Regions from separate parts of the Methylobacterium sp. E-041 genome, predicted to be linked through region 1. Evidence: predicted binding sites of a transcription regulator. Region 1 holds the regulator's gene; each other region holds the start of a gene.
The links. The regulator LexA, encoded in region 1, represses DNA repair genes until DNA is damaged. The targets are predictions, from matches to a motif close to TGTTCNNNNTGTGTTCNG.
Positions count from the first base shown of each region.

Region 1 (7,662 bases):
CCGGGGTCGTGTTCTGGCTCGTCCGTGCCGGCCTCGCCCTGGTGCCGTTCCTGGCGCTGGCCTGGCCGATCAAGAAGATCGCCGCGGCGCTGGCGATGGTCGGGGTCACCGCCTACTGCGTCTTCTCCGGCTGGGACATCGCGGCCGAGCGTTCCCTCGTGATGACCCTGATCATGCTCGGGGCGATCCTGGTCGATCGCCCGGCGCTCAGCATGCGCAACCTCGCTCTCGCCGCGCTCATCGCGCTCTCGCACGAGCCGGAAGGCTTGCTCGGCCCGAGCTTCCAGATGTCGTTCGGGGCGGTGGCCGGCCTCATCGCCTGCGCCCGCCTGATCGATGGAGGGATGTTCCGCCGCGACGGGGCCGGGCGGATCGGCCGGCTGATCGCGCTGTCGCTGACGACGGTGGTCGGCACACTCGGCACGACGCTCGTGGCGCAGGTCGCGACCGCGCCCTTCGCCACCTACCACTTCCAGACCGTCCAACCCTACGGGCTGATCGGCAACGCGCTCACCCTGCCGCTGGTCTCGCTCGCGGTGATGCCGGCGGCGGTGCTGGGCATCGTCGCCTACCCGTTCGCCCTCGACCAGCCGGTCTGGTGGCTGATGGGACTGGCGGTGCGCGGCATGCTGACCATCTCCGGCTGGATCCAGGGGCTCGGGCGCGCCAACGTCGTGGTCCCGGCCTTCGGCACCGCCGCGCTCGGGTGCCTCGCCGCGGGGCTGCTGCTCGCGACGCTCCCGGTCTCGCGCCTTCGCTGGCTCGCCCTGCCGCCGGCGCTGCTCGGGCTCGGCCTAGCGACGATGCCGGCCCGCTACGACATCTACGTCGACCGCCAGGGCAGCGGGGCGGCGGTGCGCCGCGCCGACGGCAGCCTCGTCGCCCTCGGGCGCCCGTCGAACTTCGTGCTGGAGCAGTGGCTGAAGGCCGACGGCGACGGCAGGCCGGGCGCGCAGGCGACGGGCGGTCCCGCCTGCGATCGGATCGGATGCACGCTTCGGTTGGCCGACGGGCGCGCGGTGGCGCTTCTGAAGGATCGCCGCGGCTTCGCGCAGGATTGCGCCAAGGCCTCGGTGCTGATCACGGCGCTCGCCGCACCGCCGGGCTGCGCCGCCGCCCTCGTCATCGATCGCGCCTACCTCGCCAGCCACGGCGCCGCGGCGATCCGCGTCGAGCCGAATGGCTTCATTCTGGCCGACACGCATGAGCCGGGACGGACGCTGCCGTGGCGCCCCGCGATGGTCCGTCCCCCGCCCCAGGGAACGGATGACGCGGCAGCGGGCGGATCGTCGCCCGCGGCCGAGCCCAAGCCGAAGGACGTCCCGTTCCAGGGCATGGCCGCCCCGCCCCCCCGGGCGGAGGAGGCCGACCCGGCACCCGACGATCCGACCGCGGACGGCCCGAACCCGGAGATGCCGGGCGAGACCCTTCAGTAACGGCGCACGAGGCTGACCAGGCGGCCCTGGATCTGCACCCGATCCGGCCCGAGCACGCGGGTCTCGTAGGCCGGGTTCGCCGCTTCGAGCGCGATCGAGGAGCCGCGACGGCGCAGCCGCTTCAGCGTCGCCTCCTCGTCGTCGATCAGCGCCACGATGATGTCGCCGGTGTTGGCGGTGTCCTGCTTGCGGATGACCACGAGGTCGCCGTCGAGGATGCCCGCCTCGACCATCGAGTCGCCGCGGACCTCCAGGGCGTAGTGCTCGCCGCCGGCCAGGAAGTCCGGCGACATGGTGATCGCGTGGCTCTGGTTCTGGATCGCCGAGATCGGCGTGCCGGCCGCGATCCGGCCCATCACCGGGATCGACACCGCGCGACCGCTGTCGTCGACCATCTGCGTCGTGGAAGGACGCGGCGGCACGGCCTTCGAGCGCCCGCCCTCGACCACGCTCGGGGTGAACCGGCGCGGCGCGGCGGGAGCTGCCGGCACCGGGGCGGGCGCGCTGGAGCGGCCGGCGCCGTCGGGCATGCGCAGCACCTCGATCGCCCGAGCCCGATTCGGAAGCCGGCGCAGGAAGCCGCGCTCCTCCAGGGCGGTGATCAGCCGGTGGATGCCGGATTTCGACTTGAGATCGAGGGCATCCTTCATCTCGTCGAACGACGGCGGAACACCGTCCTCGCGCATCCGCTCGTCGATGAATCGCAGGAGATCCAGCTGTTTACGGGTCAGCATCGGCGCGGCTCGCAAGAATGCGCGGCCACACGAAGGTTGAGCCGCAGAAACAAAACACGAACACGTTAAACGTTCGTCAAGTGTTCCGCAAGGGTTCTCATCGGCCCATCCGACCGGTGCGTCGAATTTCGTCGCGCGCCGAGCCCCTTTTCGATCGCTGCGCTGCGGGGCTCAGCCCTCGAGGCTGCGGCGCACGGCGCGGGCGGTGACCGCCGAGACGCGCACGTTCGATTCCCGCGTCACGCCGGCGATGTGCGGGGTCAGGATGAGGTTCGGCACGTCGATCAGCGCCGCGCCGCCCGCGGCGTCCACGGGCTCCTGGGCGAACACGTCGAGCGCCGCCCCGCCGAGGTGCCCGGACCGAAGCGCCGCGGCGACCGCGGCCTCGTCCACGACGCCCCCGCGGGCGGCGTTGATCAGGATCGCGCCCGGCCGCATCCGGGCGATCGCCGCCGGCCCGATCATGTCGCGCGTCGCCTCGGTCAGCGGCACGTGCAGCGAGAGCACGTCGCTCGTTGCGACCAGCGCGTCAAGGGTTAGGCTCTCCACCGCGCCGTGCGCCGGGCGCCACGCGGCGTCGTCGGGCGCAAGGTGCGGGTCGAAGGCGGCGACGGTCATGTCGAGGGCCGCCGCACGGCGGGCGGTCTCGCGGGCGATCGCGCCGAAGCCGACGAGGCCGAGGCGCTTGCCGGCGATCTCGCGTCCCATCAGCGCGTTGCGCGGCCACGCGCCCGCGGCGACCTGCGCGCTCGCGCCGTAGGCGCCGCGCAGCAGCAGCAACGCGGTGCCGATCACGTACTCGGCCACCGCGCCGTCGTTGGCGCCGGTCGCGGGATGGACCGCGATCCCGCGGGCGGCGCAGGCGGCCAGATCGATGTTGTTGAGCCCGACGCCGAGGCGGCCCACCACCCTGAGGTCGGGTGCCGCCGCGAGCAGGCCCGCGCGCACCTGCGTGCGGTTGCGGACGATCAGCCCGGACGCGCCCGCGAGCGCCGCGCGCAGGGCGTCCGGCCGGTCGACCAGGGTCGGATCGTAGAGCGGCTCGAACCCCGCGAGCTCCGCCGCGATCGCGGCCTCGTCCATGAACTCGCTGATGACGACCTTGCGCATGGGGCGGCGATCCTTCTCCGCGGCCGGGCCGGTGCCGGCGGGCTGCCCGCTCTGCCGCGGCGTCCGGGCGACGTCGCGGCTGGGGGCATCGTCATCACGCAGCCGAGCGCGTCGGTAAAGGCGGCCGCGCCGCCTATCCGAGTGGGTGCGCCGATCGCAGCGCGATTAACCGCTTCGCAATGCCGCCCGGCGTAAGGTCCCGGGCATGAGGTGCGACCAGCGACAGCGCCTCCCGACATTGCGTGACCGACGCCGACGGCCGAGCCGGCGATTCGGAGACACCGGAGCAGTTTGACCATGGCCCTCGATCTCAGCATGCCGATCCTGGTCGTCGACGACTACCAGACGATGGTTCGCATCATCCGCAACCTGCTCAAGCAGCTCGGCTTCGAGGAGGTCGACGACGCCTCCGACGGCACGGCCGCGCTGGCGCGCCTCAAGGGCCGCAAGTACGGCCTCGTGATCTCCGACTGGAACATGGAGCCGATGACCGGCTACGAGCTGCTTCGCCACGTCCGCGCCGACGAGGGCCTGCGCACCACGCCGTTCATCATGGTCACCGCCGAGTCGAAGACCGAGAACGTCATCGCCGCCAAGAAGGCCGGCGTGAACAACTACATCGTCAAGCCGTTCAACGCCGCGACCCTGAAGAGCAAGATCGAGGCGGTCTGCGGCGCCTGACCGACCTTTCGGGGCCGACACGCGGAGGAATGCTGACGATGGGTTTGCAAAGACCGCTCGGCGCGACGATCAACCCGGCGACCATGGTGTCCGAGTTGATCGAGATCGCGGACTACATCGCCCACGTGCGCGACGAGATCGCGGCCCTGCGCGCCAACGAGCTGACGCACGACCGCATCCCGATGGCGCACGAGGAGCTCGGCAACGTCCTCGCCGCGACCGCCGGCGCCACCAACACCATCATGGAGGCGGCCGAGTCGATGCTGGCGCTCCCGGACGGGCCGGAATACCGCGCCGCGGTCGAGAGCGGCATCGGCACGATCTTCGAGGCCTGCGCCTTCCAGGACATCACCGGCCAGCGGATCGGCAAGGTGGTCGCCGCCCTGCAGCAGTTCGAGCTGCGGCTCGCGCGCTTCGCCAGCGCGGTGCGGGCGCGGGACGCCGCCGGACAGGACCCGGCCGAGGCCGAGCGCAACGAGCGCGCCCAGCGCCTGCTCCTCAACGGCCCGCAGCCGAACGGCCCGGCGACGGCGCAGGACGACATCGACGCCCTGTTCGCCTGAACCTCGACGGGAAGGGGCCGGCTCCGCTAGAGCGTTGCGCCTGACGTCGGGGCATCGGGGGACAGCATGGCGGCACGGCTCTGGTCCGACCTGACCACGCGCGAGGTCTCCGGGCGCGGCATGGGCCGCACGGTCGCGGTGCTGCCGGTGGCCGCGATCGAGCAGCACGGCCCGCACCTGCCGCTCTGCACCGACGTGGCGATCATGGAGGGCTACCTCGCGCGCGCCCGCGCCCTGGTGCCGGCCGATCTCGACGTGCTGGTGCTGCCGGTGCAGTCGGTCGGCAAGTCCGACGAGCACGACGCCTTTCCCGGTACCCTCTCGCTCACCACCGCGACCGCGCTCGCCGCCTGGACCGAGATCGGTGCCGGCGTGCACCGGGCCGGCTGCAACCGGCTGGTGATCGTCACCTCGCACGGCGGCAACAGCGCGCTGATCGACCTCGTGGCCGGCGATCTGCGCGCCCGCTTCGGCATGGTCGCGGTGACGACCGCCTGGGCGCGGTTCGGCTATCCGGAGGGATGCTTTCCCGACGACGAGATCGTCCACGGCATCCATGCCGGCGGGATCGAGACGGCGCTGATGCTGGCGCTTCGGCCCGACCTGGTTCGGCGCGAGGCGATCGCCGACTTTCCCTCGCGCACCCGTGCGATGGCGGGCGCCTTCACGCACCTGCGCGCCGGGCGTCCCGCCGCCTTCGCCTGGAAGGCCGGCGACCTCCATCCGTCGGGCGCGATCGGCGATGCCCGGCTCGGCACCGCCGAGGCGGGCGAGGCCGCCCTCGACCACGGCGCGCGGGCGTTCGTGGCGCTCCTGCACGACGTAGCGCGCTTCGACCTTTCGGGCGGGTAGCCTCGACGTCGCATCGATTCGGGATCGGAGCCGGGCTTCGCCCCGGCTCCCTGTCAGGCGCCGGCCGGCTGCGGCTGCCGCGCGCTCGCCCCAGACGCCTCGCGGAGCGCCGCGACGGTCTGCTGCCCGGCATCCTCCGCGGCCACCGTCGCGAGGTGCTCGCTGGTCGGGCGGGGCAGGCGCACCAGGACGATGGTGCCGACGGTCTCCTCCGAGCGGATGCGCAGGGAGCCGCCGTGCAGCTCGGCCATGGAGCGGGCGATGGCGAGGCCGAGGCCGGAGCCCTTGTGGCTGCGGGTGAGGTTGGTCTCGACCTGCGAGAACGGCGCGCCGAGCCTGGCAAGCGCCGCCTTCGGGATGCCGATCCCGGTATCCTCGATGAACAGGTGGGCGTGGTCGCCGGCTGGGCGGGCGCGCACCGCGATCCGGCCGTTGGCGGGCGTGAACTTCACGGCGTTCTGCAGCAGGTTGACCAGGATCTGCTGCAGGGCGCGCTCGTCGGCGAGCAGCGCGAGGCCGGGATACAGGTCGACGGCGACGTGGAGGTTCTTCTGCCGGGCCGGCTCGGACACGAGCTTGAGCGCGTTGGAGACCGCCGCCGCGACGGCGATCTCGCGGCGCGCGAGCCGGACGCGGTGCGACTCGATCCGCGACATGTGGAGGATGTCGTCGATCATCGAGAGCAGGTAGTCGCCGCTGGCGCGGATGTCGGCGCAATACTCGCCGTAGCGCGCCGAGCCGAGGGGGCCGTAGAGCTCGCTCGCCATCAGCTCCGCGAAGCCGATGATCGCGTTGAGCGGCGTGCGCAGCTCGTGGCTCATGTTGGCCAGGAACTCGGATTTCGCCTGGTTGGCCGATTCCGCCGCCGCCTTCTGGTCGAGGTAGCGCTCGGCTAGGTCGGCGAGCTGCTGCGTCTGCAATTCCAGCGTGCGGCGCGAGCGCTTGAGATCCTTGACCGTCTCGATCAGCTCGCGTTCCGAGGCGACGAGCTGTTCCTGGTGCCGCTTCAGGTTGGTGATGTCGGTGCCGACCGAGACGTAGCCGCCGTCCTTGGTCCGCCGCTCGCTGATCTGCAGCCAGCGGCCGTCGGTGAGCTCCGCCTCGAAGGTGCGGGCGGTCGCGCTCGCGGTGTCGGTCTCGGGCATCTCGCGCCGGATCTGCGGAAGCACGCCGCGGCCCATCACCTCGTCGTAGCGACGGCCGACCTGCGCATCCTCGGGGCTCAGCGCGTGGAGGTGGCGGAACTTGGAATTGCACAGGACGAGGCGGTTGCTCGTGTCCCAGATCACGAACGCCTCGGAGATCGCCTCGACGGCGTCGCGCAGGCGCATGTCGTTGGTGGCGCTGGCCTCGGCGAGGTGCTGCTGCTCGGTGACGTCGACGGCGATGCCGACGAGGTGGCGGCCGCCGTCGGTCACGTCCGGCACCACCTCGGCACGGGTGCGCAGCCAGATGTAGGCGCCGTTCGCGCCGCGCATGCGGAACGCGTGGTCCACCGCGGTCTGGCTCGCGGCGAGCCCGCGGGCGAGGCTGTAGAGGTCGCCGTCGTCCGGGTGGACCAGGGCGTTGACGTCGCCGAACGACAGGAACTCGCGCTCGCGGCGGTAGCCGAGCAGCGCGTACATCGAATCCGACCAGTAGATCTGCCCGCGCGGGATGTCCCAGTCCCACAGGCCGCAGGCGCCGCGGCCGAGGGCGGTGTCGAGGCGCTGGCGGATCTGCTCGCAGACCTTGTCGATCGCCTTCGCCCGGCGGCTCTGGAGCCCGTAGGCGAGGCCGACCCCGACGATGACGAGGGCGGCCGCCGCGACGAGGATGGCCTGATGCCGGGCGCGGCCCGTCCAGGTCGCGGTCAGCGCCTCGACCGACTGCATCACCGCGATCCGGTCCTGGCCGTCGGGCAGGCGCCGCATCGCCGCGAACACCGTGTCGCCGCCGGCCAGCGCCAGGCGCATCACGCCGGCGCGCTCGCCCAGCGTCGAGAGCGCCTCCGCCTCGCCGAGCACGGTCTGGAGCGTCTCGGCGCCCGCGGGCAGCGGCGGGCGGGCCGCGACGATGCGCTCGCCGCGCGCCACGATCAGCACCCGGCGCCCGGCCGGGAGCGCGCCGGCGGGGAACAGGTCGGCGAGGCTCGCCTGGGCCGCCTCGTCGCTGCCGACGCGGCCGGCCAGCGCCCCCGCCGAGAGGCGGGTGAAGGTCTCGAGGTCGGCGCTCGCGGCGGCGAGCAGCTCGTCGCGCTGGTTCTGGAGGTGGAGCGCGGTCAGCCCCGCCAGGCAGGCGAGGAAG
Region 1 covers NZ_JAKSYQ010000299.1:68,747-76,408, forward strand. Annotated here, with positions in the region: partial or broken gene MKK70_RS28395 (ComEC/Rec2 family competence protein) at 1-1,436, shown strand, start outside; gene lexA (transcriptional repressor LexA) at 1,430-2,170, opposite strand; gene MKK70_RS28405 (NAD(P)-dependent oxidoreductase) at 2,342-3,280, opposite strand; gene MKK70_RS28410 (response regulator) at 3,578-3,961, shown strand; gene MKK70_RS28415 (protein phosphatase CheZ) at 4,000-4,524, shown strand; gene MKK70_RS28420 (creatininase family protein) at 4,591-5,376, shown strand; gene MKK70_RS28425 (PAS domain-containing sensor histidine kinase) at 5,430-7,662, opposite strand, start outside.

Region 2 (7,662 bases), on a different contig from region 1:
GCCCCGAAGGACCCCGTCGCCGACCGATCAGGGTCGGTCAGATCACATGCGGCGCATCATGTGGCGGCGCATCATGCGGTGCTCCATGTGCCGGCGCATCATGCGACGCTCCATCCGGCGATGCATCATGCGACGCTCCATGCGGTGCATCTGGACATGCTCGATCGCGTCGGGGGCGGTCACGCCCATCGGGGCGCCCGGGGCGGCGGAGGCGGGGGCGGTGATGGCGGCGGCGCCGAGCGAGGCCAGAACGGCAACGGCGAAGGTCAGTTTCCTCACGGAGATAATCCTGTTTCTTGTCGTCGGGCCGCGGCACCCATGTCATCTCCCGGGTCCGGGAGATGAGAGAAGGACGTCGCGCCGGTGAAGCGCGGCGGGTCTCCGCTTCGACCCGCCGCTGGTAACTCGCAACTTACAGATTCGTTTCCTCGAAAGCCTTCACCCACTCCGCGCAAATTCCGGAGCGGACGATGTCGTCGCGGGTGAACTCGACCACGGGGATCGGCATCATCCGGCTCTTGATCAGGTGGATGACGGTGCGCAGCCCCGAGGTCTCGCGCAGGTCGGTCTGCGAGACGTCGCCGTTGATGATCACCTGGCAGGCGTCGCCGATGCGGGTGAGGAACATCTTGATCTCGGCGGTGGTCGTGTTCTGCGCCTCGTCGAGGATCACGAGGCAGTCCTTGAAGGTGCGCCCGCGCATCACCTCGAACGGCACGATCTCGATGTCGCCGGCCTTCAAGGCGATCTCGAAGGCGGCGGCGCCCATCCGTTCCTTCATCGCCTCGGTGAGGGGAGCGACCCAGGGCGCGATCTTCTCCTCCAGCGTGCCGGGAAAGAAGCCGAGCGAACGGCCGCCGGGAACGTTCGGGCGGGTGATGATCACTTTGGCGATCCGGCGCTGGCGCAGCAGGTCGGCGGCGCGTGTGCCGGCGATGTAGGTCTTGCCGGTGCCGGCCGGGCCGAGCACGATGACCTGCGGGTTCAGGGCGAGCGCGTCGAGGTATTCCGCCTGCCGGTCGGTCAGCGGCTGGATCGGGCCTAGGTTTCGTTCCTCGTCGAAGCGGGTCCTGTGCAGCCGGACCGTGCGGTCTTCCACCAGCTCGAGTCGTGCGCGCCGTCTTTTCATCGATCAACACTCCGCGTGGGATTTGCCAACCAAAAGGACTTGCTAACCAGAAACCGCTCTTCGCTCTAACCTTCGTATCGTGGGCTTATCTCTCCTCTCGGAAGCAATGACGTTGCCTTGAGCCGGTTCCGGCCCTCGACACGAAGCTTGTGGACAAGACGAGCCGCTGCGCGGCCCGCCTGGTCGTTGCCGGAGCATGCAACGCGCGCACCATAGAGGCGGGCGATGCGACGGCCGCATGACGGGGCCCGGCAGGTGTTGCTGAAATGGCTCGGACGACGGCGGATGGTGCGCCGGGACGGTCGGGGGATGGGGCCGTGTCCGGTCCGCCCAAGGTCGTGTCCTGCGCCCGACGTCACGCTCGTCCGCGAGCGGCCTCAGGCCGGCTGCAGGAAGCTGTCGAGCACCATCTTGCGACCGGCCTTGTCGAAGTCAACGGTGAGCTTGTTGCCGTCGACGGCGGCCACGTCGCCGGGGCCGAACTTGGTGTGCAGAACCCGCATCCCGGCCTCGAAGGCCGAGGGCGTGCCGGTGGATTTGGCGATCAGCTCGCCCTCGATCTGGCGCGGGCCGCCGCGCCCGCCGCCGGGCGAGGCGCCGAAGCCGCGGGCGGTGGTGTGCGCCGCGCCCTTGCCGAAGTTGCTCTGCTGCCCGGTATTGGCCTGCGCCCGCTGCCAGCCCGGCGTGCCGTAGCTCGAGCCGAAGGGCTGCGGGTTGCGGTCGAAGCGCGAGGCGCCGGCGGAGAAGTGGGCCGGCGCCTCGATCACGTCGACCGCCGATTCCGGCAGCTCGTCGATGAAGCGCGACGGGATGGTCGAGGACCACAGGCCGTGGATGCGGCGGTTGACGGCAAAGGACAGCTTTGCGCGCTTGCGGGCCCGCGTCAGCCCGACATGGGCGAGGCGACGCTCCTCCTCGAGGCCCGCGCGGCCGCTCTCGTCGAGGGCGCGCTGGTTCGGGAAGAGGCCGTCCTCCCAGCCGGGCAGGAACACCGTGTCGAATTCCAGCCCCTTGGCCGCGTGCAGGGTCATCAGCGAGACGCGCTCGGCGCCCTCGGCCTCGGAGGCCTCCATCACCAGCGAGACGTGCTCCAGGAACGCGCCCATGTCGGGGAACTCCTCCATCGAGCGGACGAACTCCTTGAGGTTCTCCAGCCGCCCGGCCGCGTCGGCCGACTTCTCCTTCTGCCACATCTCGGTGTAGCCGGATTCCTCGAGGATGGTCTGCGCCACCTCGGAATGCGGGTTGCTCTCGACGAGCCGCGCCCACCGCGAGAAGCTCTCGGTGAGCGCGCGCAGCGTCGAGCGCACGCGGGGCTTGAGCTCGTCGGTCTCGCAGAGCTTTCGCGCGGCGTGGAGCAGCGGGACCTGCTCGGCGCGGGCGTAGAGGTGGAGCTGCTGCAGCGTCGCGTCGCCCAGGCCGCGCTTGGGGGTGTTGACGATCCGCTCGAAGGCGAGGTCGTCGGACGGGTTGTTGGTCGCGCGCAGGTAGGCCAGCGCGTCGCGGATCTCGGCGCGCTCGTAGAAGCGCGGGCCGCCGATCACCCGGTAGGGCAGGCCGAGCTGGACGAAGCGGTCCTCGATCTCGCGCATCTGCGCCGAGATCCGCACCAGCACCGCGATCTCGGAGAGCGGGTGCTGCTTGGCCTGGAGCGCCTCGATCGATTCCGCCAGGAGCCGCGCCTCTTCTTCCGAATCCCACGCGCCCGACACGGTGACGGGCTCGCCGAGCTCGTCCTCCGTGCGCAGGGTCTTGCCGAGCCGGCCCTGGTTCTTGGCGATCAGGCCCGAGGCGGCGGCCAGGATGTGGCCCGTCGAGCGGTAGTTGCGCTCCAGGCGGACCACCACGGCACCGGGAAAATCGTGCTCGAAGCGCAAGATGTTGTCGACCTCGGCCCCGCGCCAGCCGTAGATCGACTGGTCGTCGTCGCCGACGCAGGCGATGTTCTTGCGCACCTGCCCGAGCAGCCTGAGCCAGAGGTACTGGGCGACGTTGGTGTCCTGGTACTCGTCGACGAGGATGTAGCGGAACCGGTCCTGGTAGTTGGCCAGCACGTCCGGATTCTCGCGCCACAGCTTGAGGCAGAGCAGCAGCAGGTCGCCGAAATCGACCGCGTTGAGCGTGACGAGCCGGGCCTGGTAGGCGGTGTAGAGGTCGCCGCCCTTGCCGAAGGCGAAGGCCTGCGCCTCGCCGGCCGGGATCTGGTCCGGGCCGAGGCCGCGGTTCTTCCAGCCGTCGATGACGTGGCCGAGCGCGCGTGCCGGCCAGCGCTTCTCGTCGATGTTCTGGTCCTTCAGCACCTGCTTCATCAGGCGCAGCTGGTCGTCGGTGCCGAGGATCGTGAAGTCGGATTTCAAGCCCACCAGCTCGGCGTGGCGGCGCAGGATCTTGGTGCCGATGGCGTGGAAGGTGCCGAGCCAGGGCATGCCCTCGCCGGCCGGCCCGATCAGCGTGCCGATGCGGTGCTTCATCTCCCGCGCGGCCTTGTTGGTGAAGGTCACCGACAGGATGTCGAACGGCCGCGCCCGGCCGGTCGTGATCAGGTGGGCGATGCGGGTCGTCAGCACCCGCGTCTTGCCGGTGCCGGCGCCGGCCAGCACCAGGACGGGGCCCTCCGTCGCCTCGACGGCGCGGCGCTGCTCGTCGTTCAGGCCGTCGAGATAGGAGGACGCGCTCGGGCGCAAGGCCCCCATGGCGCGGGCGGCGATGGAGCTGGAGCCACGCTCCGCGTCGGAAGGCGGCGTCGCATGCGAAGAGTTCGGCATGGGCAATCCCTGGACCAAAACGCGAACGGCGTCGAGACCCGGACGCCGAGGCCTCGACGCTGAGGCGCGATCGCCGAGGCCCGGAGCCCGAGGCCCGGACGCAATGTCGCCGCCCCGCGCGGCCGCCGGGCGGGAACTTGAAGCAGGCCGGCCGCTTGCTCACATCATCGACAGACATCCCCCACACAGGAGCGCCCGATGCGCATCGTGCCGATCGCCATCATCGCCGCCCTCGCCGCCACGCCCGCCCTCGCGCAGGTCCGGCAGGGCAACCCCGACGCCGCCAACGAGTCCTTCGCCCGCCAGGGCGAGTCCCGGGCGCTGCAGCAGAACCTCACCTCGCAGAACAACACCACGCGCATGGAGATCCAGCGCAGCCAGCAGATGCAGGCGCCCCAACCCACCCCGGGCGTGATCGTCGCCCCCCGGCGCTGAGCCGAGCCCGCGGGCGTTGAACCAAGGCCGCGGGCGCCCTGGCGCCTGCGGTCGCCCGCCGTGCTATGCCCGCCGTGAACCCGCCGGGTGGCGCGGGGTGCATGCGGAACGATCACGGTGCGTGACCTCCTGACCGCGCTCGCGGGCGCCGTCATCCTGATCCTCGTCGCGGCGCTCGCGGTGCCGCCCTTCATCGACTGGCCGACCCATCGCGCCTTCGTCGACGCGACTGTGAGCCGGTCCCTCGGCCTGCCGGTGCGCAGCGAGGGCCGCATCGACGTGCGGCTGCTGCCCTCGCCGCGCCTGCGCCTCGACCGCCTTCATCTCGGCGACGAGCCGGGACGGCCCGCCCTCGATCTGCGCTTCGTCAAGGCCGAGCTCGGCCTGAGCCCGCTGCTGGCGGGCGCGTTCCGCTTCACCGAGACCCGGATCGGCCGCGCCGAGGTCAAGCTGCCGGTGACCGAGGGCGACGCCCTCGTGGTGCCCGCCGGCCTCGGCGAGGCCCTGCGCGGCCGCGACCTCGCGATCGAAGACCTCCACGTCCAGCAGCTGCTGCTGACCACGGTGGTGCCCGCGACCGGGCGCACCGACCAGTTCTACGCGGAAGCCGTGCAGATCCAGGCGCCGGCCCTCGTCGGCCCCTGGCGGGTCGCGGGCACCAGCGGCGTCCTGCCGTTCACCCTAGTCAGCGGCGAGCCGGCGGCGGACGGCGCCGTCGCCCTGAAGCTCTCGGGCGGCGGCGACGCCCATCCGCGCTTCGAGGCCGACGCCCGCATCGCCTTCGTGCCGGCGGATCCGCGCGGCGGCGCCCGCAGCACCGAGCCGCGCCCGCTCGTCGCCGAGGCCGAGGGCAGCGCCCGCCTCGTCGTCGGCCCGCCGGCCCAGGCCGCCGGCGCCTACCTGCCGTTCGCGCTGGGCGGCAAGTTCAAGGCCCGCGGCGCCCTCGTCCGGTTCGAGGGCGTCAACGCCGAGATCGATCCGGGCGGGCAAGCCTTGCGGCTTTCCGGCAGCGGCCAGATCGACCTGCGCCGCTGGCGCGCGGGGCTGACCCTGGAGGCGCGCCGCCTCGACCTCGACGCCTTCCTGCTCTCGCCGGGCGGGCAGGCCTTCGTGGCGCGCGGGCTGCCCAAGGTGGGCGCGAAATCGGGTGGCGGCCTGCCGGTGATGCTCGACCTCGACCTCTCGGTCGAGGCGGCCGTGCTCGGCTTCGAGGAATGGTCCAACCTCAAGGCCACGGGCACCCTCGACCGCACCGGCGGCCTGCTGCTGCGACGCTTCTCGGCCGTGGCGCCGGGTGCGGCGACCGTCACGGCCAGCGGCGAGATCGACACCGATCCGAGCCCGCGCTTCACCGGCCCGGTCGCGCTCGCGGCCCCGGCCTCCGACGGGCTCGGGCGCTACCTGCGCCGGCTCGGCCTCGACGGGCCGCCGACGGCGCTGCTCGACGGGCGGCCGGTCGAGGTCTCGGCCGAGGTCTCGGCGGCCGGCACCGCGTTCTCCCTGCGCAACCTCCGGCTCGCGCTGGGCGAGGCGCAGGTCACCGGAAATGCCCGCTACACCCCGGCCGAGGGCCGGACCCGCGGCCGGTTCGACGCGCAGATCCGCGCCCGCGGCCTCGACGTCGCCGGCCTGCCGCCGCTCGGCAACGCGCTCGCGGGGCTGCACGGCCACGACCTCGGCCTGACCATCGAGGCGCGCGACCTGCGCTACGGCGCGACCGGCACCGGGAACGGCACGCTCTCGGCCAGCATCCAGTCGGACGGCGCCGCCCTCGTCGTCGACAGCCTCGACGTGACGGACCTGGCCGGCGCCAACGCCAAGCTGTCCGGGCGGATCGGCGCCGACGGCACGGGGCGCGTCGCCGGCCGGCTCTCGGCCCCGGTGGCGGCGCCGCTGCTCGCCCTGGTCGACCGGGTCTGGATCGCGGAGACGCGCCTGATCCCGGCCTTCCTGCGCGCCGGCGCGCTCGACCTCGCCGTCACGCTGGAGCGCGACGCGGGCGACGCCGACGCGCTGCGGCTCGCCGCCACGGGCCAGGCCGCGGGCGGCAGCCTCGACCTGTCGCTGGTCAGCCGCGCCGGCGCGGTCGAGGGGGCGAGGATCCGCCTCGCGACGCCGCGGGCCGGCACCTGGCTCGGCCGCACCGACATCGCCGGCCTGCAGCAGCCGGCCGACCTGAGCCTGGTGGCGGCCCGCGCGGCCGACGGCGGCCTGACGCTCCAGGCGACCGGCACGATCGCCGGCGCCACGCTGTCGACCGCGACGCCGCTGCGGCTTCCCACCGAGGGCGGCCCGCCCCGATCCGGCGCGCTGCGGATCGAGACCGCCGACCTCGCGCCGTTCCTGACGCTGGCGGGCGCCGCCGCCCTCGCGCCGGGGCCGTGGCCGGCCGACCTTTCCGTCGCGCTGACCCGGCAGGGAGACGACGCGCGTGCCGCGCTCGCCGGCCGGATCGCGGGGGCGGCCCTCGATGCGACCCTCGTCCGCGCGCCGGACGGGGCGCTGTCGGGAACGGCGCGCCTCGCCCGCCTGTCCCTGCCGCACCTCGCGGCCGCCCTGGCGATGCCGGCGGGCGCCGCCGGCCGGTTCGGCCCGGTGCCACCACCGGGACCGCCGGTCTCCCTCGACCTCAGGGTCGACCAGCTCGAGCTCGGGCGCGGGCTCACCGCCTCGGGCGCCGCCATGGCGTTGGGGTTCGAGGAGGGGACCCTGACGCTGCGCGACCTCTCGGCCAGGCTCGCCGAGGGCCGGATCGCCGGCTCGGCGACCCTGTCGCGGCGCGGCGGCCTCGCCTCGATCGCGGGCGAGGGCACCGTCGCCGAGCTGTCGATCCCGGCGCTCGCGGGGGGCGGCCCGCTCGGCGGGCGCCTGTCGGCGGCGCTGCGCTTCGGCACCTCCGGCGAGACGCCCGGCGCGCTGGCGGCCAACCTCTCGGGCACCGGCAGCCTCACGCTCGCCGCCCTCAACCTGCCCGAGACGGATCCCGCCGCCGTCGGGCGCGCCCTCGTCCGCGCCCTGCAGATCGAGGACCCCTTGCGCGACGGCCGGCTCCAGGCCCTCGTCGCCGAGGAGCTGTCGAAGGCCGCCACCGGCACGACGCAGCCGGCCTCGGCGCCGGCCACCATCATCGGAGGGGTCGTGCGCGCCGGGCCGCTCGACCTCGATTTCGGCGCGGCGCGCTGGAACGGGACGCTCGGCTACGATCTTCGAACGAGCCGGCTCGACGCCCGCGGCACGCTCGGCGGCGGTGCGGCGCCGAAGGGCTGGAGCGGCGGGCCGCCCGCGATCCAGCTCGGCTTCGCCGGCCCGCTCGCCGCGCCCGAGCGCAGCCTC
Region 2 covers NZ_JAKSYQ010000285.1:152,405-160,066, reverse strand. Annotated here, with positions in the region: gene MKK70_RS26420 (hypothetical protein) at 43-279, opposite strand; gene MKK70_RS26415 (PhoH family protein) at 413-1,129, opposite strand; gene MKK70_RS26410 (ATP-dependent helicase) at 1,507-3,894, opposite strand; gene MKK70_RS26405 (hypothetical protein) at 4,093-4,329, shown strand; gene MKK70_RS26400 (AsmA family protein) at 4,447-7,662, shown strand, end outside.
Region 2: the regulator LexA is predicted to act here: its motif matches at 3,905-3,922, upstream of MKK70_RS26410 (ATP-dependent helicase).

Region 3 (7,662 bases), on a different contig from region 1:
TCGCCTGCCTGGTGGGCGGGCTGGTGATGCTCCAGGCCTACGTGCATCCCTTCACCGCGATGGTGATCCACGTTCCGTAGCCTCGCGCCCGAGATCGCCGGCGACACCAAAAAAGCCCGCCCCCTGCGGAGGGGGCGGGCTTTTCCTTTGGCGCAGTCTGGCGACGGGGGAGGGCGGCCTCAGGCCGCCCGCACGCCGGCCAGGAAGTGGTCGACCGCGCCGCGCAGGTCGCCGGCCTGGCTCGACAGCGCGCTCGCCGCGGCGAGCACCTGGGCCGAGCCGGAGCTCGCCGTCCCGGCCGCCTCGCTGACGCCCCCGATATGCTCCGACACCGCGCGGGTGCCCTGCGAGGTCTGGGCCGTGGTGCGGGCGATCTCGCCGGTCGCGGCCCCCTGCTCCTCGACCGCGGCGGCGATGTCGCCGCCGATCTGGGCCAAGCGCCGGATCACGTCGGTGATCCCGCTGATCGCCTGGACAGAGGCGTCGGTGGAGGCGCTGATCTCGACGACCTTGGCCGTGATCTCCTCGGTCGCCCGCGCGGTCTGGCCGGCCAGCGACTTCACCTCCTGCGCCACCACCGCGAAGCCGCGTCCCGCCTCGCCCGCGCGGGCTGCCTCGATGGTGGCGTTGAGGGCGAGCAGGTTGGTCTGGTCGGCGATCTGCGAGATCAGCCCGACGATCTGGGCGATGCTGCCGGCCGCCGTGGCGAGCCGCCGGACCTCGCCGGCCATGCCCTCGGCGTCTCGCTCGGCCGCCGCCGCGAGGTCGGCCGAGGCCGTGACCTGGGTGCCGATCTCGGCGACCGAGGCCGAGAGCTCCTCGGTCGCCGCCGCCACCGTGTCGGCCGAGAGCGCCGCCTCGTGCGACGCGCGGGCGACCTGAAGGCTCAGCGACGAGGCGTCCCCGGCCGCCCGCGTCATGCCGTGGGCCGCCGCCTCGAGCTGGATCGCCGCCGCCGAGACCGCCTCGACGATGCCGCCGACCCGATCCTCGAACCCGTCGGCGAGCTCGAGCGCCGCCGCGCGCCGGGCCAGCTCGGCGTCGGCCGACATCCGCTCCTGCGCCGCGCGGCTGCGGCGGCGCTCGGCGACGTTGTCGCGGAACTCGATCGCCGCGGCGGCGATGGCGCGGACCTCGATCGGGCCACCCTGGGGAATCGCCACGTCGTCGTCGCCGCGGCCGATGGCGGTGAGCGCCCGCGACATCCGGATCAGCGGCCGGGCCACCGCGGTGCCGAGGCCGAAGGCGAGGGCGCCCGACAGCAGGAAGATCGCGAGCGCCGCCCCCGACCAGATCGCGAGCGCCCGTTCGGCCGTCGCGCGAACGCCGCCGGCCTCCGCGGCGAGGTCGGCGGTGAGGTGGTCCTCGACCGCCTTGAGGCCGTCGATGCGCTGGGTCGCGAGGCGGAACCAGAGCGGGGCGTCGCGGAAGGCCAGGGCCTCGCCGGGCATGGTCTCGAGGGCGACCTTGCGCAGGCGCGCCACCTCCCGCGCCGGGGCGGTGGCCTCCGCGGCATCGAGCAGGGCTCCTTGCGCCGGCTCCGCCCGGGACCGGAACAGGCCCTCGTAGGTGGCCTGGTCGGCCTGGAGGGTGGCGAGGCGGCGGATCCCGGCGAGGTCGAGGCTGCCGGCGGCGAAGGCGGCGGAGGCGGCGGCACGCTCCTGGCCGGCATATTCCTTCATCGTCAGGAAGGCGGCGTAGGAGGCGGCGTGGTTGGCGATCCCGACGGGGCCGATCACGCCCGACAGGGCGCGGACCAGCCCGAGGCCTTCGCCGATCAGACCGGTATAGGCGGCGGCCGCCTGGGGCGCCGTCGGCTTCAGCGCGTCGACGGCGTTGCGCTGCGCGTCCAGGCCGTCGAGCGCCTGCGCGAAGGCGTCGGCCTTGCGGGTGAAGGCGGGGCCGTAGGCCGCCGCGCCGGCCGTGACGGCGGCGGCGAGGCCCTGGCGCGCGGCGTCGGTGCGGGCGCGCTGCGCGACCAGCTCCGCCTTGAACTGCGACCCCTTCGAGGCGAGGAACAGGCTGGAGGCGCCGCGCTCGCGCTGGCCCTCGTGCGCGAAGGCGCTGATCCGCGAGGCGAGGCCGACAAGGTCCTCGACCTGGATCATCTCGGCGCGCTGCGCCATCCGGTCGGAGATCGCGACACCGGCCACCGCAGCGAAGGCGAGGCAGGGCGCCAGCGCCACCGCCACGATGCGTCCCCGCAAGGACATCGGAACACCGGTCTTCATTCGCCCACGCATCCCAAGTCTTCGCACCGCGTCGATACGGACGACTGCGCTACAACCGGTAAAGACGCCGTTGCCATCACAGGTCGATGCGCTGTTCGATCGTCGCGGGCGCGATCTTCAACGGCGGGAGCACGTCGGCAGCGTATTCGCGGGCCCGGACACCAGGGCATCGGCGGGCGATGCGGACGCGTCGTCCGGGCGAGCCCCGGGCACGACTTCCGGACCTGCGCGAAAATCCGCGATCCCGCCGACGAATCGGGACGCGGCGGCATGCATTCCGGACGCCCGATCAAGACGCCGCGCCCGGCGCCGCCCTATCACGAGGCGCCGAGAGCGCGCGCGGCGGGTCGGCCGCGACGACGCCGGGCGTACCCTTGGGAGGCCATCATGATCCGTACCATCCTCGCCGCGAGCCTGCTGATCGCCGGCCTCGCCGCCGCCCGGGCCCAGACCGGCGACATGTCCTGCGCCGACTATCTCAAGGCCGACGCGCAGGCGCAGGCCTCGATGAGCGCCGCCGACAAGGCGATGATCGCCGCCGACCCGCAGGCGGCCGCGATGGACGCGAAGATGCGCGCCTACTGCAAGGCCAACCCGAAGGCCTCCTCGTCCGAGGCGGCGATGAAGGCGATGCAGTAATCCCGCCGGAGCCGCGCGCCCGGCACGGGCGCGCGATGATCCTGGTCGTCGGCCGCCCCCCGAACGGGGCCGGCGCAGCGAAAAGATGCGGGCGGCCGCAGGGCCGGACGCGTCGCGGAACAAGGGCCGAGTTGCCCACGTACGCGTTTCGTTCTAGCAGACACGCGAGCATGCCGGGCCTGCGTCCCGCCCGCGGCACCTTGCCGAAGGCTTCGGACGGACGACATGACCCGGCGCGGCGTTCGCTTTCGCGATCGCCGGATCCCGCCCGTGTCGACGCCTCGAAAGACCGCCCCCGCCATGGCCAAAGCCGTCGCCGCCAAGACGCCTGCTGGCAACAAGACGCCTGCTGCCGATAAGACGCCCGCCGCGAAAGCGCCGCCCGCCAGGAAGCCCGCGAAGGCGAGCCCGGTCGCGCGGGCGGTCGAGGCCGAGGCCGGTGTCGACGCGAAGCTCGAGCGCCTGTTCGACCGGGAGACGCCGGCGGAGCGCGACCGACGGGTGATCTCGGTGCGCGGCGCCCGCGAGCACAACCTGAAGAACGTCGACCTGACGATCCCGCGCGACAAGCTCGTGGTGTTCACCGGGCTCTCGGGCTCCGGCAAGTCGTCGCTCGCCTTCGACACGATCTACGCCGAGGGCCAGCGCCGCTACGTCGAGTCGCTCTCGGCCTATGCGCGCCAGTTCCTGGAGATGATGTCCAAGCCCGACGTCGACCAGATCGACGGGCTCTCGCCGGCGATCTCGATCGAGCAGAAGACCACCTCGAAGAACCCGCGCTCCACGGTGGGGACCGTCACTGAGATCTACGACTACATGCGCCTGCTCTGGGCCCGCGTCGGCATCCCGTACTCGCCGGCCACCGGCCTGCCGATCGAGAGCCAGACCGTGCAGCAGATGGTCGACCGCGTCCTGGCGCTACCCGAGAAGAGCCGGCTCTACCTGCTCGCGCCCGTGGTCCGCGGCCGCAAGGGCGAGTACCGCAAGGAGATCGCCGAGTTCCAGAAGAAAGGCTTCCAGCGCCTGCGGATCGACGGCGAGTACTACCCGATCGACGACGTGCCGAAGCTCGACAAGAAGCTCAAGCACGACATCGACGTGGTGGTGGACCGGATCGTGGTGCGGGCCGACATCGCGAGCCGGCTCGCCGATTCCTTCGAGACGGCGCTCGAGCTCGCCGACGGCATCGCCGACATCGAGTTCGCCGACGTGCCGGAGGGCGAGACCCGGGAGAAGATCACCCTCTCGTCGCGCTTCGCCTGCCCGGTCTCGGGGTTCACCATCGCGGAGATCGAGCCCAGGCTGTTCTCGTTCAACAACCCGTTCGGCGCCTGCCCGACCTGCGGCGGCATCGGCCACGAGATGCGGATCGACGCCGAGCTGGTGATCTCCGACGAGGCCCTGAGCCTCAAGCGCGGCGCCATCGGCCCGTGGGCGAAGTCGACCTCGCCCTATTACGGGCAGACGCTCGACGCGCTCGCCCGGCATTACGGCTTCAAGACCGACCTGGCCTGGTCGCGGCTTCCCGAGGCGGCGCGCGCGATCATCCTCTACGGCTCCGGCAAGCAGTCGATCCGCTTCGACTACGACGACGGCATGCGCAAGTACGCCGTCAACAAGCCGTTCGAGGGCGTGATCCCCAACCTCGAGCGCCGCTACAAGGAGACCGAGAGCGACGCCGCGCGCGACGAGATCTCGCGCTTCATGAGCGAGACCCCGTGCGCCGCCTGCGGCGGCAAGCGGCTGAAGATCGAGGCGCTCGCCGTCAAGGTCGCGATGGAGGATATCGGCGCGGTCACCGCGCTCTCGGTCAGCGAGGCGCACCGCTGGTTCTCGGCGCTGCCGAAGAAGCTGACGCAGAAGCAGAACGAGATCGCGGTGCGGATCCTGAAGGAGATCCGCGACCGGCTGTCGTTCCTGGTCGACGTCGGCCTCGAATACCTGACGCTGGCCCGCGGCTCGGGGACCTTGTCCGGCGGCGAGAGCCAGCGCATCCGCCTCGCCTCGCAGATCGGCTCGGGGCTCACCGGCGTGCTCTACGTGCTGGACGAGCCGTCGATCGGCCTGCACCAGCGCGACAACGAGCGCCTGCTCGGCACGCTGAAGCGCCTGCGCGACCTCGGAAACTCGGTGATCGTGGTCGAGCACGACGAGGACGCGATCCTCCAGGCCGACTACGTGGTCGACGTCGGGCCAGGCGCCGGCATCCACGGCGGCCGGATCATCGCGCAGGGCACGCCCGAGGAGGTGCTGGCCCATCCCGACTCGCTGACCGCCAAGTACCTGACCGGCGAGAAGTCGGTGCGGACCCCGGCCGCGCGGCGGAAGGGGCGCAAGGGCAAGCTCGGGGTGTTCGGCGCCCGCGGCAACAACCTCAAGAACGTCGACATCGAGATCCCGCTCGGCACCTTCACCTGCGTCACCGGCGTCTCGGGCGGCGGCAAGTCCACGCTGATCATCGACACGCTCTACAAGGCGGTGGCCAAGCGCCTGAACGGCGCGCTGGAGCATCCGGCGCCCTTCGACCGGCTCGAAGGGCTGGAGCACCTCGACAAGGTCATCGACATCGACCAGTCGCCGATCGGGCGGACCCCGCGCTCGAACCCGGCGACCTATACCGGCGCCTTCACCCCGATCCGCGACTGGTTCGCCGGCCTGCCCGAGGCCAAGGCCCGCGGCTACCAGCCGGGCCGGTTCTCGTTCAACGTCCGGGGCGGCCGCTGCGAGGCGTGCTCGGGCGACGGCGTCATCAAGATCGAGATGCACTTCCTGCCCGACGTCTACGTCACCTGCGACGTGTGCAAGGGCAAGCGCTACGACCGCGAGACGCTGGAGGTGAAGTACCGCGCCAAGTCCATCGCCGACGTGCTCGACATGACCGTCGAGGAGGCCGCCGACCTGTTCAAGGCGGTGCCGACGATCCGCGAGAAGATGGAGACGCTCAAGCGCGTCGGGCTCGACTACGTCAGCGTCGGGCAGCAGGCGACGACGCTGTCGGGCGGCGAGGCGCAGCGGGTCAAGCTCTCGAAGGAGCTGTCGAAGCGCTCGACCGGCCGCACCCTCTACATCCTCGACGAGCCGACCACCGGCCTGCACTTCCACGACGTCGCCAAGCTGATGGAGGTGCTCCACGAGCTCGTCGACCAGGGCAACACGGTGGTGGTGATCGAGCACAACCTCGAGGTCATCAAGACCGCCGACTGGGTGATCGACATGGGCCCGGAGGGCGGCGACGGCGGCGGCGTGGTCGTCGCCCAGGGGACGCCCGAGCAGATCGCCGCGTCGACGGCGAGCCATACCGGGCGCTTCCTGCGCGACGTGCTCGCCCGCCGCCCCGCGGCGAAGCCGGCCGCTTCGCGGGCGGCGGTGGCGCGGCCGGCCGCGGAGTAGGCGCGCCGCGCCCTTCCGCCTCCCGGCGATGGGGACATCCGCTCGGCAAGATCTGCCGAGCGGTCGCGCCGCATCGGCGTCCGATTCGGCCTGTCTTGCGGCCGATCCGCCCGTCCGGGCACGGCCCGACCGTCCGATCGCGACTTACGGAGCCCGCCGGCGCGGGCCGGGACGTCCCCCCGGGATGGCGATCGGTCCCGCCGGGCTTGCCGAATCCTCCCGCTACGCTTCCCCCGACAAGAGCCTGAAACGGATGCGCTATTCTGCCGAATCCGGCTTCTCCGAATGCAATTTCTGCGACCGTCGCTCGGCCGCCGCACCGCAGCAAGGTTGAGGCATTTGGGCAACGGTTCGGCTCTCGCTGTCCAGATCCGAGGCATTCCACTGTCTTTCCCAAGCGCTCTGTAGAATAGTTATCAGCGTTGAGACACGGGCCGGCTTCGTAGGGGGCGCTTGGCACATCTCGCACGGGAGCCGCGCAGACGGCAGACCGGCAAGGTAGTGCAGAGGCGGCGGGACGAAGTTCGGAAATCCTTGGGAAGGAACGAGAAAATGATGAAGACCTGGCTTGCCGCAGGTGCGGTCGCCCTCACCGTCGGCATGAACACCAGCGTTCAGGCGACGCCGTCCACGCAGCCCGGCGAGCAGGTCGGTCTCGCCTACGGCCCGCTGCCGGAAGGCGTCTACGCGATCAACACCTTCAGCACCGGCCGCGGCGACGCGCGCAACAGCCCGGACGTCGGCGTCAACGTGCCGATCCTGGTCTGGTCGACCGGCTTCAAGGTCCTCGGCGCGAGCATCATGCCGGTGATCGCGGTCCCGTCGGTGTTCGTGGGCACGAACAACGCGGCCGGCGTCCCGAACCAGGACCAGAGCTACTTCTACAACCCCTTCATCGGCAACATCTTCGCCTGGGATCTCGGCAACAAGATCAGCACAGCCTACCTCGTCGGCGCCTACATCGGCGTCGGCGACCGCGGCTCGCTCTGCAACGGCACGCTGACCGCCGGCTGCACCCCGGTGCTGCCGCAGAACGCCTCCACCTCGATCCGCAACACCGGCGCGATCTCGTACACCGGCGACGGCTACAACCTGACCGCGGCCCTGACGCACATCTTCTACGTCGACGACGCGGCCCGCTTCGGCGGTCAGTTTGCGGCGCTGGGCCCGATCGTGAACGCCGACGGCCTCTACCTCGACCTGACGGCGACCAAGACCTTCGGCAAGTTCGAGATCGGCGCCGTGGCCTACGGCTTCACCGACCTTCCGATCAACCGGAACCGCGGCGCAGCCTTTGCGGCCTATCAGCGTCAGGGCACGTTCGCGGCCGGTGGCCTCGTCGGTTACGACTTCGGCGCGTTCAAGGCTCAGGTGTTCGTGACGCGTACGGTCGCCGATCGCG
Region 3 covers NZ_JAKSYQ010000179.1:60,559-68,220, forward strand. Annotated here, with positions in the region: gene MKK70_RS15835 (L-lactate permease) at 1-80, shown strand, start outside; gene MKK70_RS15840 (methyl-accepting chemotaxis protein) at 180-2,231, opposite strand; gene MKK70_RS15845 (hypothetical protein) at 2,619-2,870, shown strand; gene uvrA (excinuclease ABC subunit UvrA) at 3,171-6,260, shown strand; gene MKK70_RS15855 (hypothetical protein) at 6,445-6,594, shown strand; gene MKK70_RS15860 (transporter) at 6,813-7,662, shown strand, end outside.
Region 3: the regulator LexA is predicted to act here: its motif matches at 3,009-3,026, upstream of uvrA (excinuclease ABC subunit UvrA).

Region 4 (7,662 bases), on a different contig from region 1:
GTTCGAATGTCGTGGTCTGCGTACGGCGAGGCCGCGGCTCGTGCCGTCGGGTCCGTGCAGACCGGTCGGGGCGTTACCTTGGCGGCGGCTATTCCAGCCGCGCTCGGGCCCGCGGCGACCACCTCCGCGCCCATCGGGACGCGTTCCCTGATCACGTCGACCTCCCATCGCCCGCGCGCGAGGCCGGCACTTGCTCGTCGGGTGGGCGGCCTCGTCAGCGCGGCGCACCGTGCCGGATCGGGGCAGGTCGGGCACGGCCCGCTTCGACAGCGCTCACGGAAGATTAAAGCGATTCGTCCAATTGTCCGCTTCGTCGGGACGGCGCGATGCGCACCCGACCATGCGATGTGGCGACGGTCAGGGTGATGCGTATGGGTAGCGTTTCGAGTGCGGCCGAGAACGTCGTCCCCTTCCGGCGGATCGCCGCCGCGGGCCGGCCTCTGCCGTACGAGGGCGGCGTCCGTGAGGGCCAGGCCCGGCGCCGGTCCGAGCAGCGCGCGCTGATGGATGCGGTCTATGCCACGGGGACACTCACGGTGGCGGCGGGCGACCGCGAGACCAAGCTGATCGCGTCCCGGCTGCAGGTCTACGGCTTCCTCACCGTCGAGGAGGTCGAGCCGGAAGGCTCGCTGCGCCGCCTGCGTCCCTCGGAGGCGATCCGCGCCCGGGCCGAGCGGCCGTGGCGCCTGTCGAAGCCGGCCTATGCCGGGCTCTCCGTGAGCATCCCGACGATCGACGACTTCCTGTTCGAGCCGGCCGGCTTTTCGGCGTGAGCCTTCGCGCCGTCTGAGCCGAGGCGTCGGCTCGTCCGGCATTCCCCATTCGGGGCTTCATAACGAAGAAGCGCGCCGCCCTCCCGGGCCGGCGCGCTTCTTCGTTTCGGTGTGCCGCTTCGGAGGGGCGGTGCGGACTACGCCTCGCCCTCGTCGAGCTCGTCCTCGGTCGGCTTGGCGTTCTCCAGGATCTTCTCGGCGACGAGCCCCGAATTCTGCCGGATCGACGTCTCGATCTTGCCCGCGATCTCGGGGTTGTCGCGCAGGAACCCCTTGGAGTTCTCGCGGCCCTGGCCGAGCCGCTGGCTGTTGTAGGAGAACCAGGCGCCGGACTTTTCGACGATGCCGGCCTTGACGCCGAGATCGATCAGCTCGCCGACCTTCGACACGCCCTCGCCGAACATGATGTCGAACTCGACCTGCTTGAACGGCGGCGCGACCTTGTTCTTCACGACCTTGACGCGGACCTGGTTGCCGATCGCCTCGTCCCGGTCCTTGAGGGTCGAGATGCGGCGGATGTCGAGACGGACCGATGCGTAGAACTTCAGCGCGTTGCCGCCCGTGGTCGTCTCCGGGCTGCCGTACATCACGCCGATCTTCATCCGGATCTGGTTGATGAAGATCACCATGCACTTCGAGCGCGAGATCGAGCCGGTGAGCTTGCGCAGCGCCTGGCTCATCAGGCGGGCCTGGAGGCCGGGCTGGCTGTCGCCCATCTCGCCCTCGATCTCGGCGCGCGGCGTCAGCGCCGCCACCGAATCGACCACCAGCACGTCGATCGCGCCGGAGCGCACCAGCGTATCGGTAATCTCGAGCGCCTGCTCGCCGGTGTCGGGCTGCGAGATCAGCAGGTCGTCGAGCTGGACGCCGAGCTTGCGCGCGTAGACCGGGTCGAGGGCGTGCTCGGCATCGACGAAGGCGCAGACGCCGCCCTTCTTCTGGGCCTCGGCGATGGTGTGGAGCGCGAGCGTGGTCTTGCCCGACGATTCCGGCCCGTAGATCTCGATGACGCGGCCGCGCGGCAGGCCGCCGACGCCGAGCGCGATGTCGAGGCCGAGCGACCCGGTGGAGACGGTCTCGACCTCCGCCACCTTGTCGTTCTTGCCGAGCCGCATGATCGAGCCCTTGCCGAAGGCCCGCTCGATCTGGGACAGCGCGGCGTCGATCGCCTTCGCCTTGTCCTTGTCCACCATGCCGGGGGTTTCCACCACTTTCAGTGCGGCCTGAGCCATCGTGCGGCATCCTTATGCAGGGGTTGGGCGCGCATCTCAATGCGCGGGAACCTGCATTTGATGTACCCGTTTTGTTCTCATCGAGCAAGGGCGGAATCGGCTCGCTGAGGAGCCTTTTCCGCACCTGCCCGCCGCCTCACGGCTCGGCCATCGTCGCCTTCACCGTCTCGACGAGCTGCTTCAGGCTGAAGGGCTTGGGCAGGAAGTTGAAGGTCTCGCCTTCCGGCAGGTTCTTGCGGAAGGCGTCCTCGGCATAGCCGGAGACGAAGATCACCTTGAGCTCCGGCAGGTGCTTGCGGATCTCGCGCAGCAGGGTCGGGCCGTCCATCTCCGGCATCACCACGTCCGAGACGACGAGGTCGATCTGGTGGCCGCCCTCGCGCACGATGTGCAGCGCGTCGATGCCGGAGGCGGCCTCGAGCACGGTGTAGCCGCGGGCCGACAGCGCGCGGCTGTTGACGGCGCGGACCGGATCCTCGTCCTCCACGAGCAGGATCACCCCCTGCCCGGTATGGTCGGCCGAGGGTTTTCGCGGGGGCGCTTTCGGAGCCGGCGGCGCGGGCGGATCGCCGACGAGGACGAAGCTTTCGCCCGGCGCCTGCGCTGCGGTGGCGGGAGCGGACGCGTCGGCCGTCGGGCTCGGCAGCGCCGGCGTCGGCGCCGGCTCGGGCAGCGCTGCCGGCTCGTGGCGCGGCAGGTAGATCCGGAAGCTCGTGCCCTCGCCCACGGTCGACTGCACGTCGATGGTGCCGCCCGACTGCTTGACGATGCCGAACACCGTCGAGAGGCCGAGGCCGGTCCCCTTGCCGATCTCCTTGGTGGTGAAGAACGGCTCGAAGATCTTCTCCATCAGGTCGGCCGGGATGCCCTCGCCGGTGTCGAGCACCTCGATCAGCACGTGGTCGCCGGCCGGCGCGCCGCCGCGCCCGTCGGGCTTCGCGGCGGCGCCCGGGTCGAGCACGTTGGCGGTGCGGATCAGCAGGCGGCCGCCGCCGGGCATCGCGTCGCGGGCGTTGACCGCGAGGTTCACGATCACCTGCTCGAACTGGTTCACGTCGGCCTTCACCGGCCAGATGTCGCGCCCGTGCTTGAGGTCGAGCCCGACCCGCTCGCCGAGCAGGCGCTTCAGCAGCAGCGTCAGCTCCGAGAGCGCCTCCCCGACGTTCATCACCTCCGGGCGCAGCGTCTGGCGGCGGGAGAACGCCAGGAGCTGGCGCACGAGGCCCGCCGCCCGGTTGGCGTTCTGCTTGATCTGCATGATGTCCTGGAAGGCCGGATCGGTCGGCTTGTGGCTTGCGAGCAGCAGGTCCGAGTAGCCGATGATCGCCTGGAGGACGTTGTTGAAGTCGTGCGCGATGCCGCCGGCGAGCTGGCCGACGGTGTCCATCTTCTGGGTCTGGGCGATCTGCTGCTCGAGCTGGCGCTGGGCCGTGGTGTCGAGGGCGTAGAGGATCAGCGGCTCGCGATCGGCCTCCTCCGGCTCCTGGCCCGGAGCGCCCTCCCCGCCGGCGGGGCTGAGCCAGACCCGCGCCGAGCGGTTGGCATTGCCCATCAGCATCACCTCGATCGGCTCGATCTCGGAGAGCCCGCTCGCCGCCTTGGCGAGCGCTGCATCGAGCGCCGGGCGGTCGCGCTCGACCACCGATTCGGCGACGTTCGGCTCCTCGGCGCCGGCGGCCGAATCGGCCACCGCGTGCCGCGGCAGGGTGCCGAACAGGCGCGCGAACGAGGCGTTCGCCCGCGCAATCCGGCCGGAGCGGTCCAGCGTCGCGATCGCGATCGGCGAGTTGTTGAGGAAGCGCGCGAGCCGCACCTCGGCGGCGCGCTGCGGCTCGTCGCTCTCGGCCCCGGCCGAGCGGTTGATGACGAAGGTCCGCGACGCGCCGGGCTTGCCGTCCTTGCCGAAGGCGACGCGGTGATACAGCCGCGCCGGCATCGGGTGGCCGTTGCGGCGGCGCAGGTCGAGGTCGAACCGGTCGGTGCGGACCTCGCCGGGGAGCCCGGCATTCTGGATCAGCGCGTCGGCGGCGGGCGCGATCTCGGAGAGGTGCGGGCCGCCGGGGCCGACGACCGCGAGGTCGTAGCCGAGCCAGGCGGCGAGCGTCGCGTTCATGTAGACGATCGCCCCGGTCGGATCGATCGAAAGGAAGCCGGCGGGCGCGTGGTCGAGGTAGTCGATCGCGTGCTGGAGCTCCTGGAAGACGTTCTCCTGGCGCTCGCGCTCGGCGGTGATGTCGCTGACCGTCCACAGCGAGGCGGCCCGTCCCGGCCGCGGAAGCGGGCGGACCTGGATGCGGTACCAGGCGAAGTCGCGCCCCCTGGCGCTCGCCGCCGGCGGCGGCGACATCCGCACCTCCTCGGCGTGGCTGCGCCCGTCGCGGGCGCCCTGGGACAGGCGGTAGATCGCCTCCGACACCTCCGGCGAGCCGACGAAGATCCGCTCGACCGGACGCAGCGTCGAGAAGCTGTCGCCGCCCGCGACGTGGAGATAGGCCTCGTTGGCGTAGATCAGCCGGCCGCCCTCCTCGACCACGACGGTCGCCTCGGGGGCGGCGTCGACGATCGCCTTGGTGATGTCGTCGCGTCCGCCCTGCCCGCTGAGCTGGATCGCGCCGATCGCCATCGCGAACAGGAAGAACACGCCGGCCATGGCCAGCAGCGCCAGCAGCCAGATGATCAGCGACTGCGCCTGCTCGTTGGCCACGAACGACAGGCCGATCGCCGCCCCGACCAGCAGCCCGGCGAGGACGAGCAGCAATCCGACCCGCCCGGGCCGTTCCGACCGGTCGATCGAGCCCGAAACCGCGGGCGTGGGTCCACTCAGATCCGCCATCGGGCCTTGAATCCAGAAACGAAGGACCGGTTATGCCTTCACGCCGCCGATCGGCAAGGGCTGTCTTCCGATCGGTCGCGGCGAAGCCTGACGGAGGAAGGTGGACAAACCGTGCGTACGGACCCGTCAGGCGGCCCGGCGGCGCAGGCGCATCACGAAGCCGATCACCTCGGCGACCGCCTTGTAGTGCTCGGCCGGGATCGCCTCGTCGATTTCCACGGTGGCGTGCAGCGCGCGGGCGAGCGGCGGGTTCTCCAGAACCGGCACGTCGTGCGCCTTGGCCAGCTCGCGGATGCGGAAGGCCAGGGAGTCGACGCCCTTGGCGACGCAGACCGGCGCGCCCATGCCGGCCTCGTAGCGCAGGGCCACCGCGTAGTGGGTCGGGTTGGTGATGATCACCGTGGCGGTCGGCACGGCGGCCATCATCCGCTTCTTCACCCGCTGCATCCGGATCTGCTTCATCCGGCCCTTCACCTCGGGATTGCCGTCCGATTCCTTCATCTCCTGCTTCATCTCCTCCTTGGACATGCGAAGGCGCTGGCGCCAGCGGTAGCGCTGGTACAGGGCGTCGGCCATCGTGATCACGAGATGGATGGCGAGCACGCCGCCGAGCAGCTTGACGCTGATGCCGAGGATCGCGCTGAGGCAGGCCGCCGGATCGAGGCGGGCGAACACCTCGAGCCGGTCGCGGTCGCGCCACAGCACGGTGCCGACCACCACCCCGACGACCGCCATCTTGGCGAGCCCCTTGCCGAACTGGAACAGCGCCTCGAGCCCGAGGATGCGCTTGGCGCCGGCCATCGGCGAGATCCGCTCGAACTTCGGCCCGAGCGTCTCGGTGGTGAAGACCAGGGGGTGCTGCAGCAGGCCGGCGGCCAGCCCCGCCACCGCGACGAGCCCGACCGGGACCGCGAGCGCCTGGAACCAGATCGTCAGGGTGCGGCCGGCGATCCCCGCCATGGCGTGCGGGTCGTCGGGGACCGCGTGGGCGTTCATCAGGAAGCCGCGCATCTCGGCGAGCAGGCCGCGGGCGATGCCCGGCCCGGCGATCATCAGCGCCAGGGTGAAGGCGGCCAGGATCGCGAAGGTGTTGATCTCGGCGCTGGTCGCGACGTTGCCCTGCTCGATCGCCTGATCAAGCCGCCGCTGGGTCGGCTCCTCGGTCTTGTCTTCCTGCTCGGTCCCCTCGGCCATGGGTCAACGGCTCCCGACCTGGCCGGGGCCGCGGCGGCTGTGCGTCGTCGTGGTCACCGCCCGGCGAACTCGAGCAGGTAGCGGCCGAGGTCGTCCAGGAACACGGTCATCATCACGCCGAGCGAGCCGAACAGGATCAGCATGCCGATCAGCACCGAGGCCGGCACCGCGACGAAGAACACCTGCAGCTGCGGCATCAGCCGCGACAGCACCCCGAGGCCGAGGTTGAACAGGATGCCGAAGGCGATGAACGGCGAGGCGATCTGGACGCCGAGGGTGAACCCGCGGCCGACCGCCTTCAGCGCCAGCGTCGCCGCATCGCCGAAGGCCGGCACCGCCTGCGGCGGCAGCACCGCGTAGCTCCGCGAGATCGCGTCGAGCGCCACGTGGTGCAGGTCGGCCGCGAGGATCAGCGTGATGCCGAGCAGCGACAGGAAGTTGCCGAGCGCCGGCTGCTGGCCGCCCTGCGCCGGGTCGACGGTCATGGCGTAGGACAGGCCGAGCTGCTGCGAGACGATCAGGCCCGCGGTCTGGAGCGCGGCGAGGATCATCCGCACGGTCAGCCCGATCACCAGCCCGACCAGCGTCTCCGAGAACAGCAGGCCGATCAGCCGGGGCGCGCCGATCGCGTCGGGGCCCACCGCCAGCAGCGGCCTCACCATCGGGAACAGCAGCAGCGAGACCAGCAGGGCGAAGGACAGCCGGATGCGCGGCGAGACCGACTGCTCGCCGATGCCCGGCATCAGCATGATCAGCGTGCCGACGCGGGCGAAGGTCAGCAGGTAGGCCGCCGCGATCCCGGGCAGGAGCAGGTTCATGGCGCGTCATAGCAGCCGGCCGCCCGCCCCGTCTCACTGGCCGGCGGCGATGCGCGCGGCGATGCGGGTCATGTAGCCGGCGAGCGCGTCGCCCATGAACGGCAGCATCAGCAGGAGGGCGGCGAAGACCGAGACGATCTTGGGCACGTAGATCAGGGTCTGCTCCTGGATCTGCGTCAGCGCCTGGACCAGCGAGACCACGAGCCCGACGGCGAGCGCCACGAGCATCAGCGGCCCGGCGACCTTGAGGAAGACGAAGATGCCGTCGCGCGCGACGTCGAGGATGGCGAGGCCGGTCATGTGTCCGAGGTCCGATTGCTGACGAAATTCCAAGTCCCCGCGACGGGCGACCGGGTTCAGGCATCTCCGAAGCACCTCGAGACTCGGCCGCCGCCTTTCCCGGGCGCCTTCGGCGAACCCGGGATCCAGAGCCGCCGGCCGTGCCCGAGCTTGCCGCCGCGGCGGCTTCCGGATCCCGGGCCCTGCTTCGCAGCCCCGGGATGACGGGGGCGATGTCGTCGGGCGCCTTTCGGCACCGTCGGATGCGTGAATCCGGTGGCCTGCCGGGGGCGGGAGAAGACGCGCTAGATCTGCATCCGCATGATCTCCTCGTAGGCCGAGATCATCCGGTCGCGCACCGCCACCATGGTCTGCAGGGCGGTCTCGCTCTCGGCCACCGCCGTGACCACGTCGACGACGTTGGCCTTGCCGGCGGCCACCGCCAGGCCCTGCGCGTCGGCCTTGCGGCCGGCATCGCCGACGCCGTCGAGCGCCTGGCCGAGCAGCTGGGTGAAGTCGTTGCCCGCCCCTTG
Region 4 covers NZ_JAKSYQ010000277.1:23,320-30,981, reverse strand. Annotated here, with positions in the region: gene MKK70_RS24740 (hypothetical protein) at 372-773, shown strand; gene recA (recombinase RecA) at 911-2,005, opposite strand; gene cckA (cell cycle histidine kinase CckA) at 2,142-4,838, opposite strand; gene flhB (flagellar biosynthesis protein FlhB) at 4,965-6,032, opposite strand; gene fliR (flagellar biosynthetic protein FliR) at 6,086-6,850, opposite strand; gene fliQ (flagellar biosynthesis protein FliQ) at 6,884-7,150, opposite strand; gene fliE (flagellar hook-basal body complex protein FliE) at 7,435-7,662, opposite strand, start outside.
Region 4: the regulator LexA is predicted to act here: its motif matches at 2,067-2,084, upstream of recA (recombinase RecA).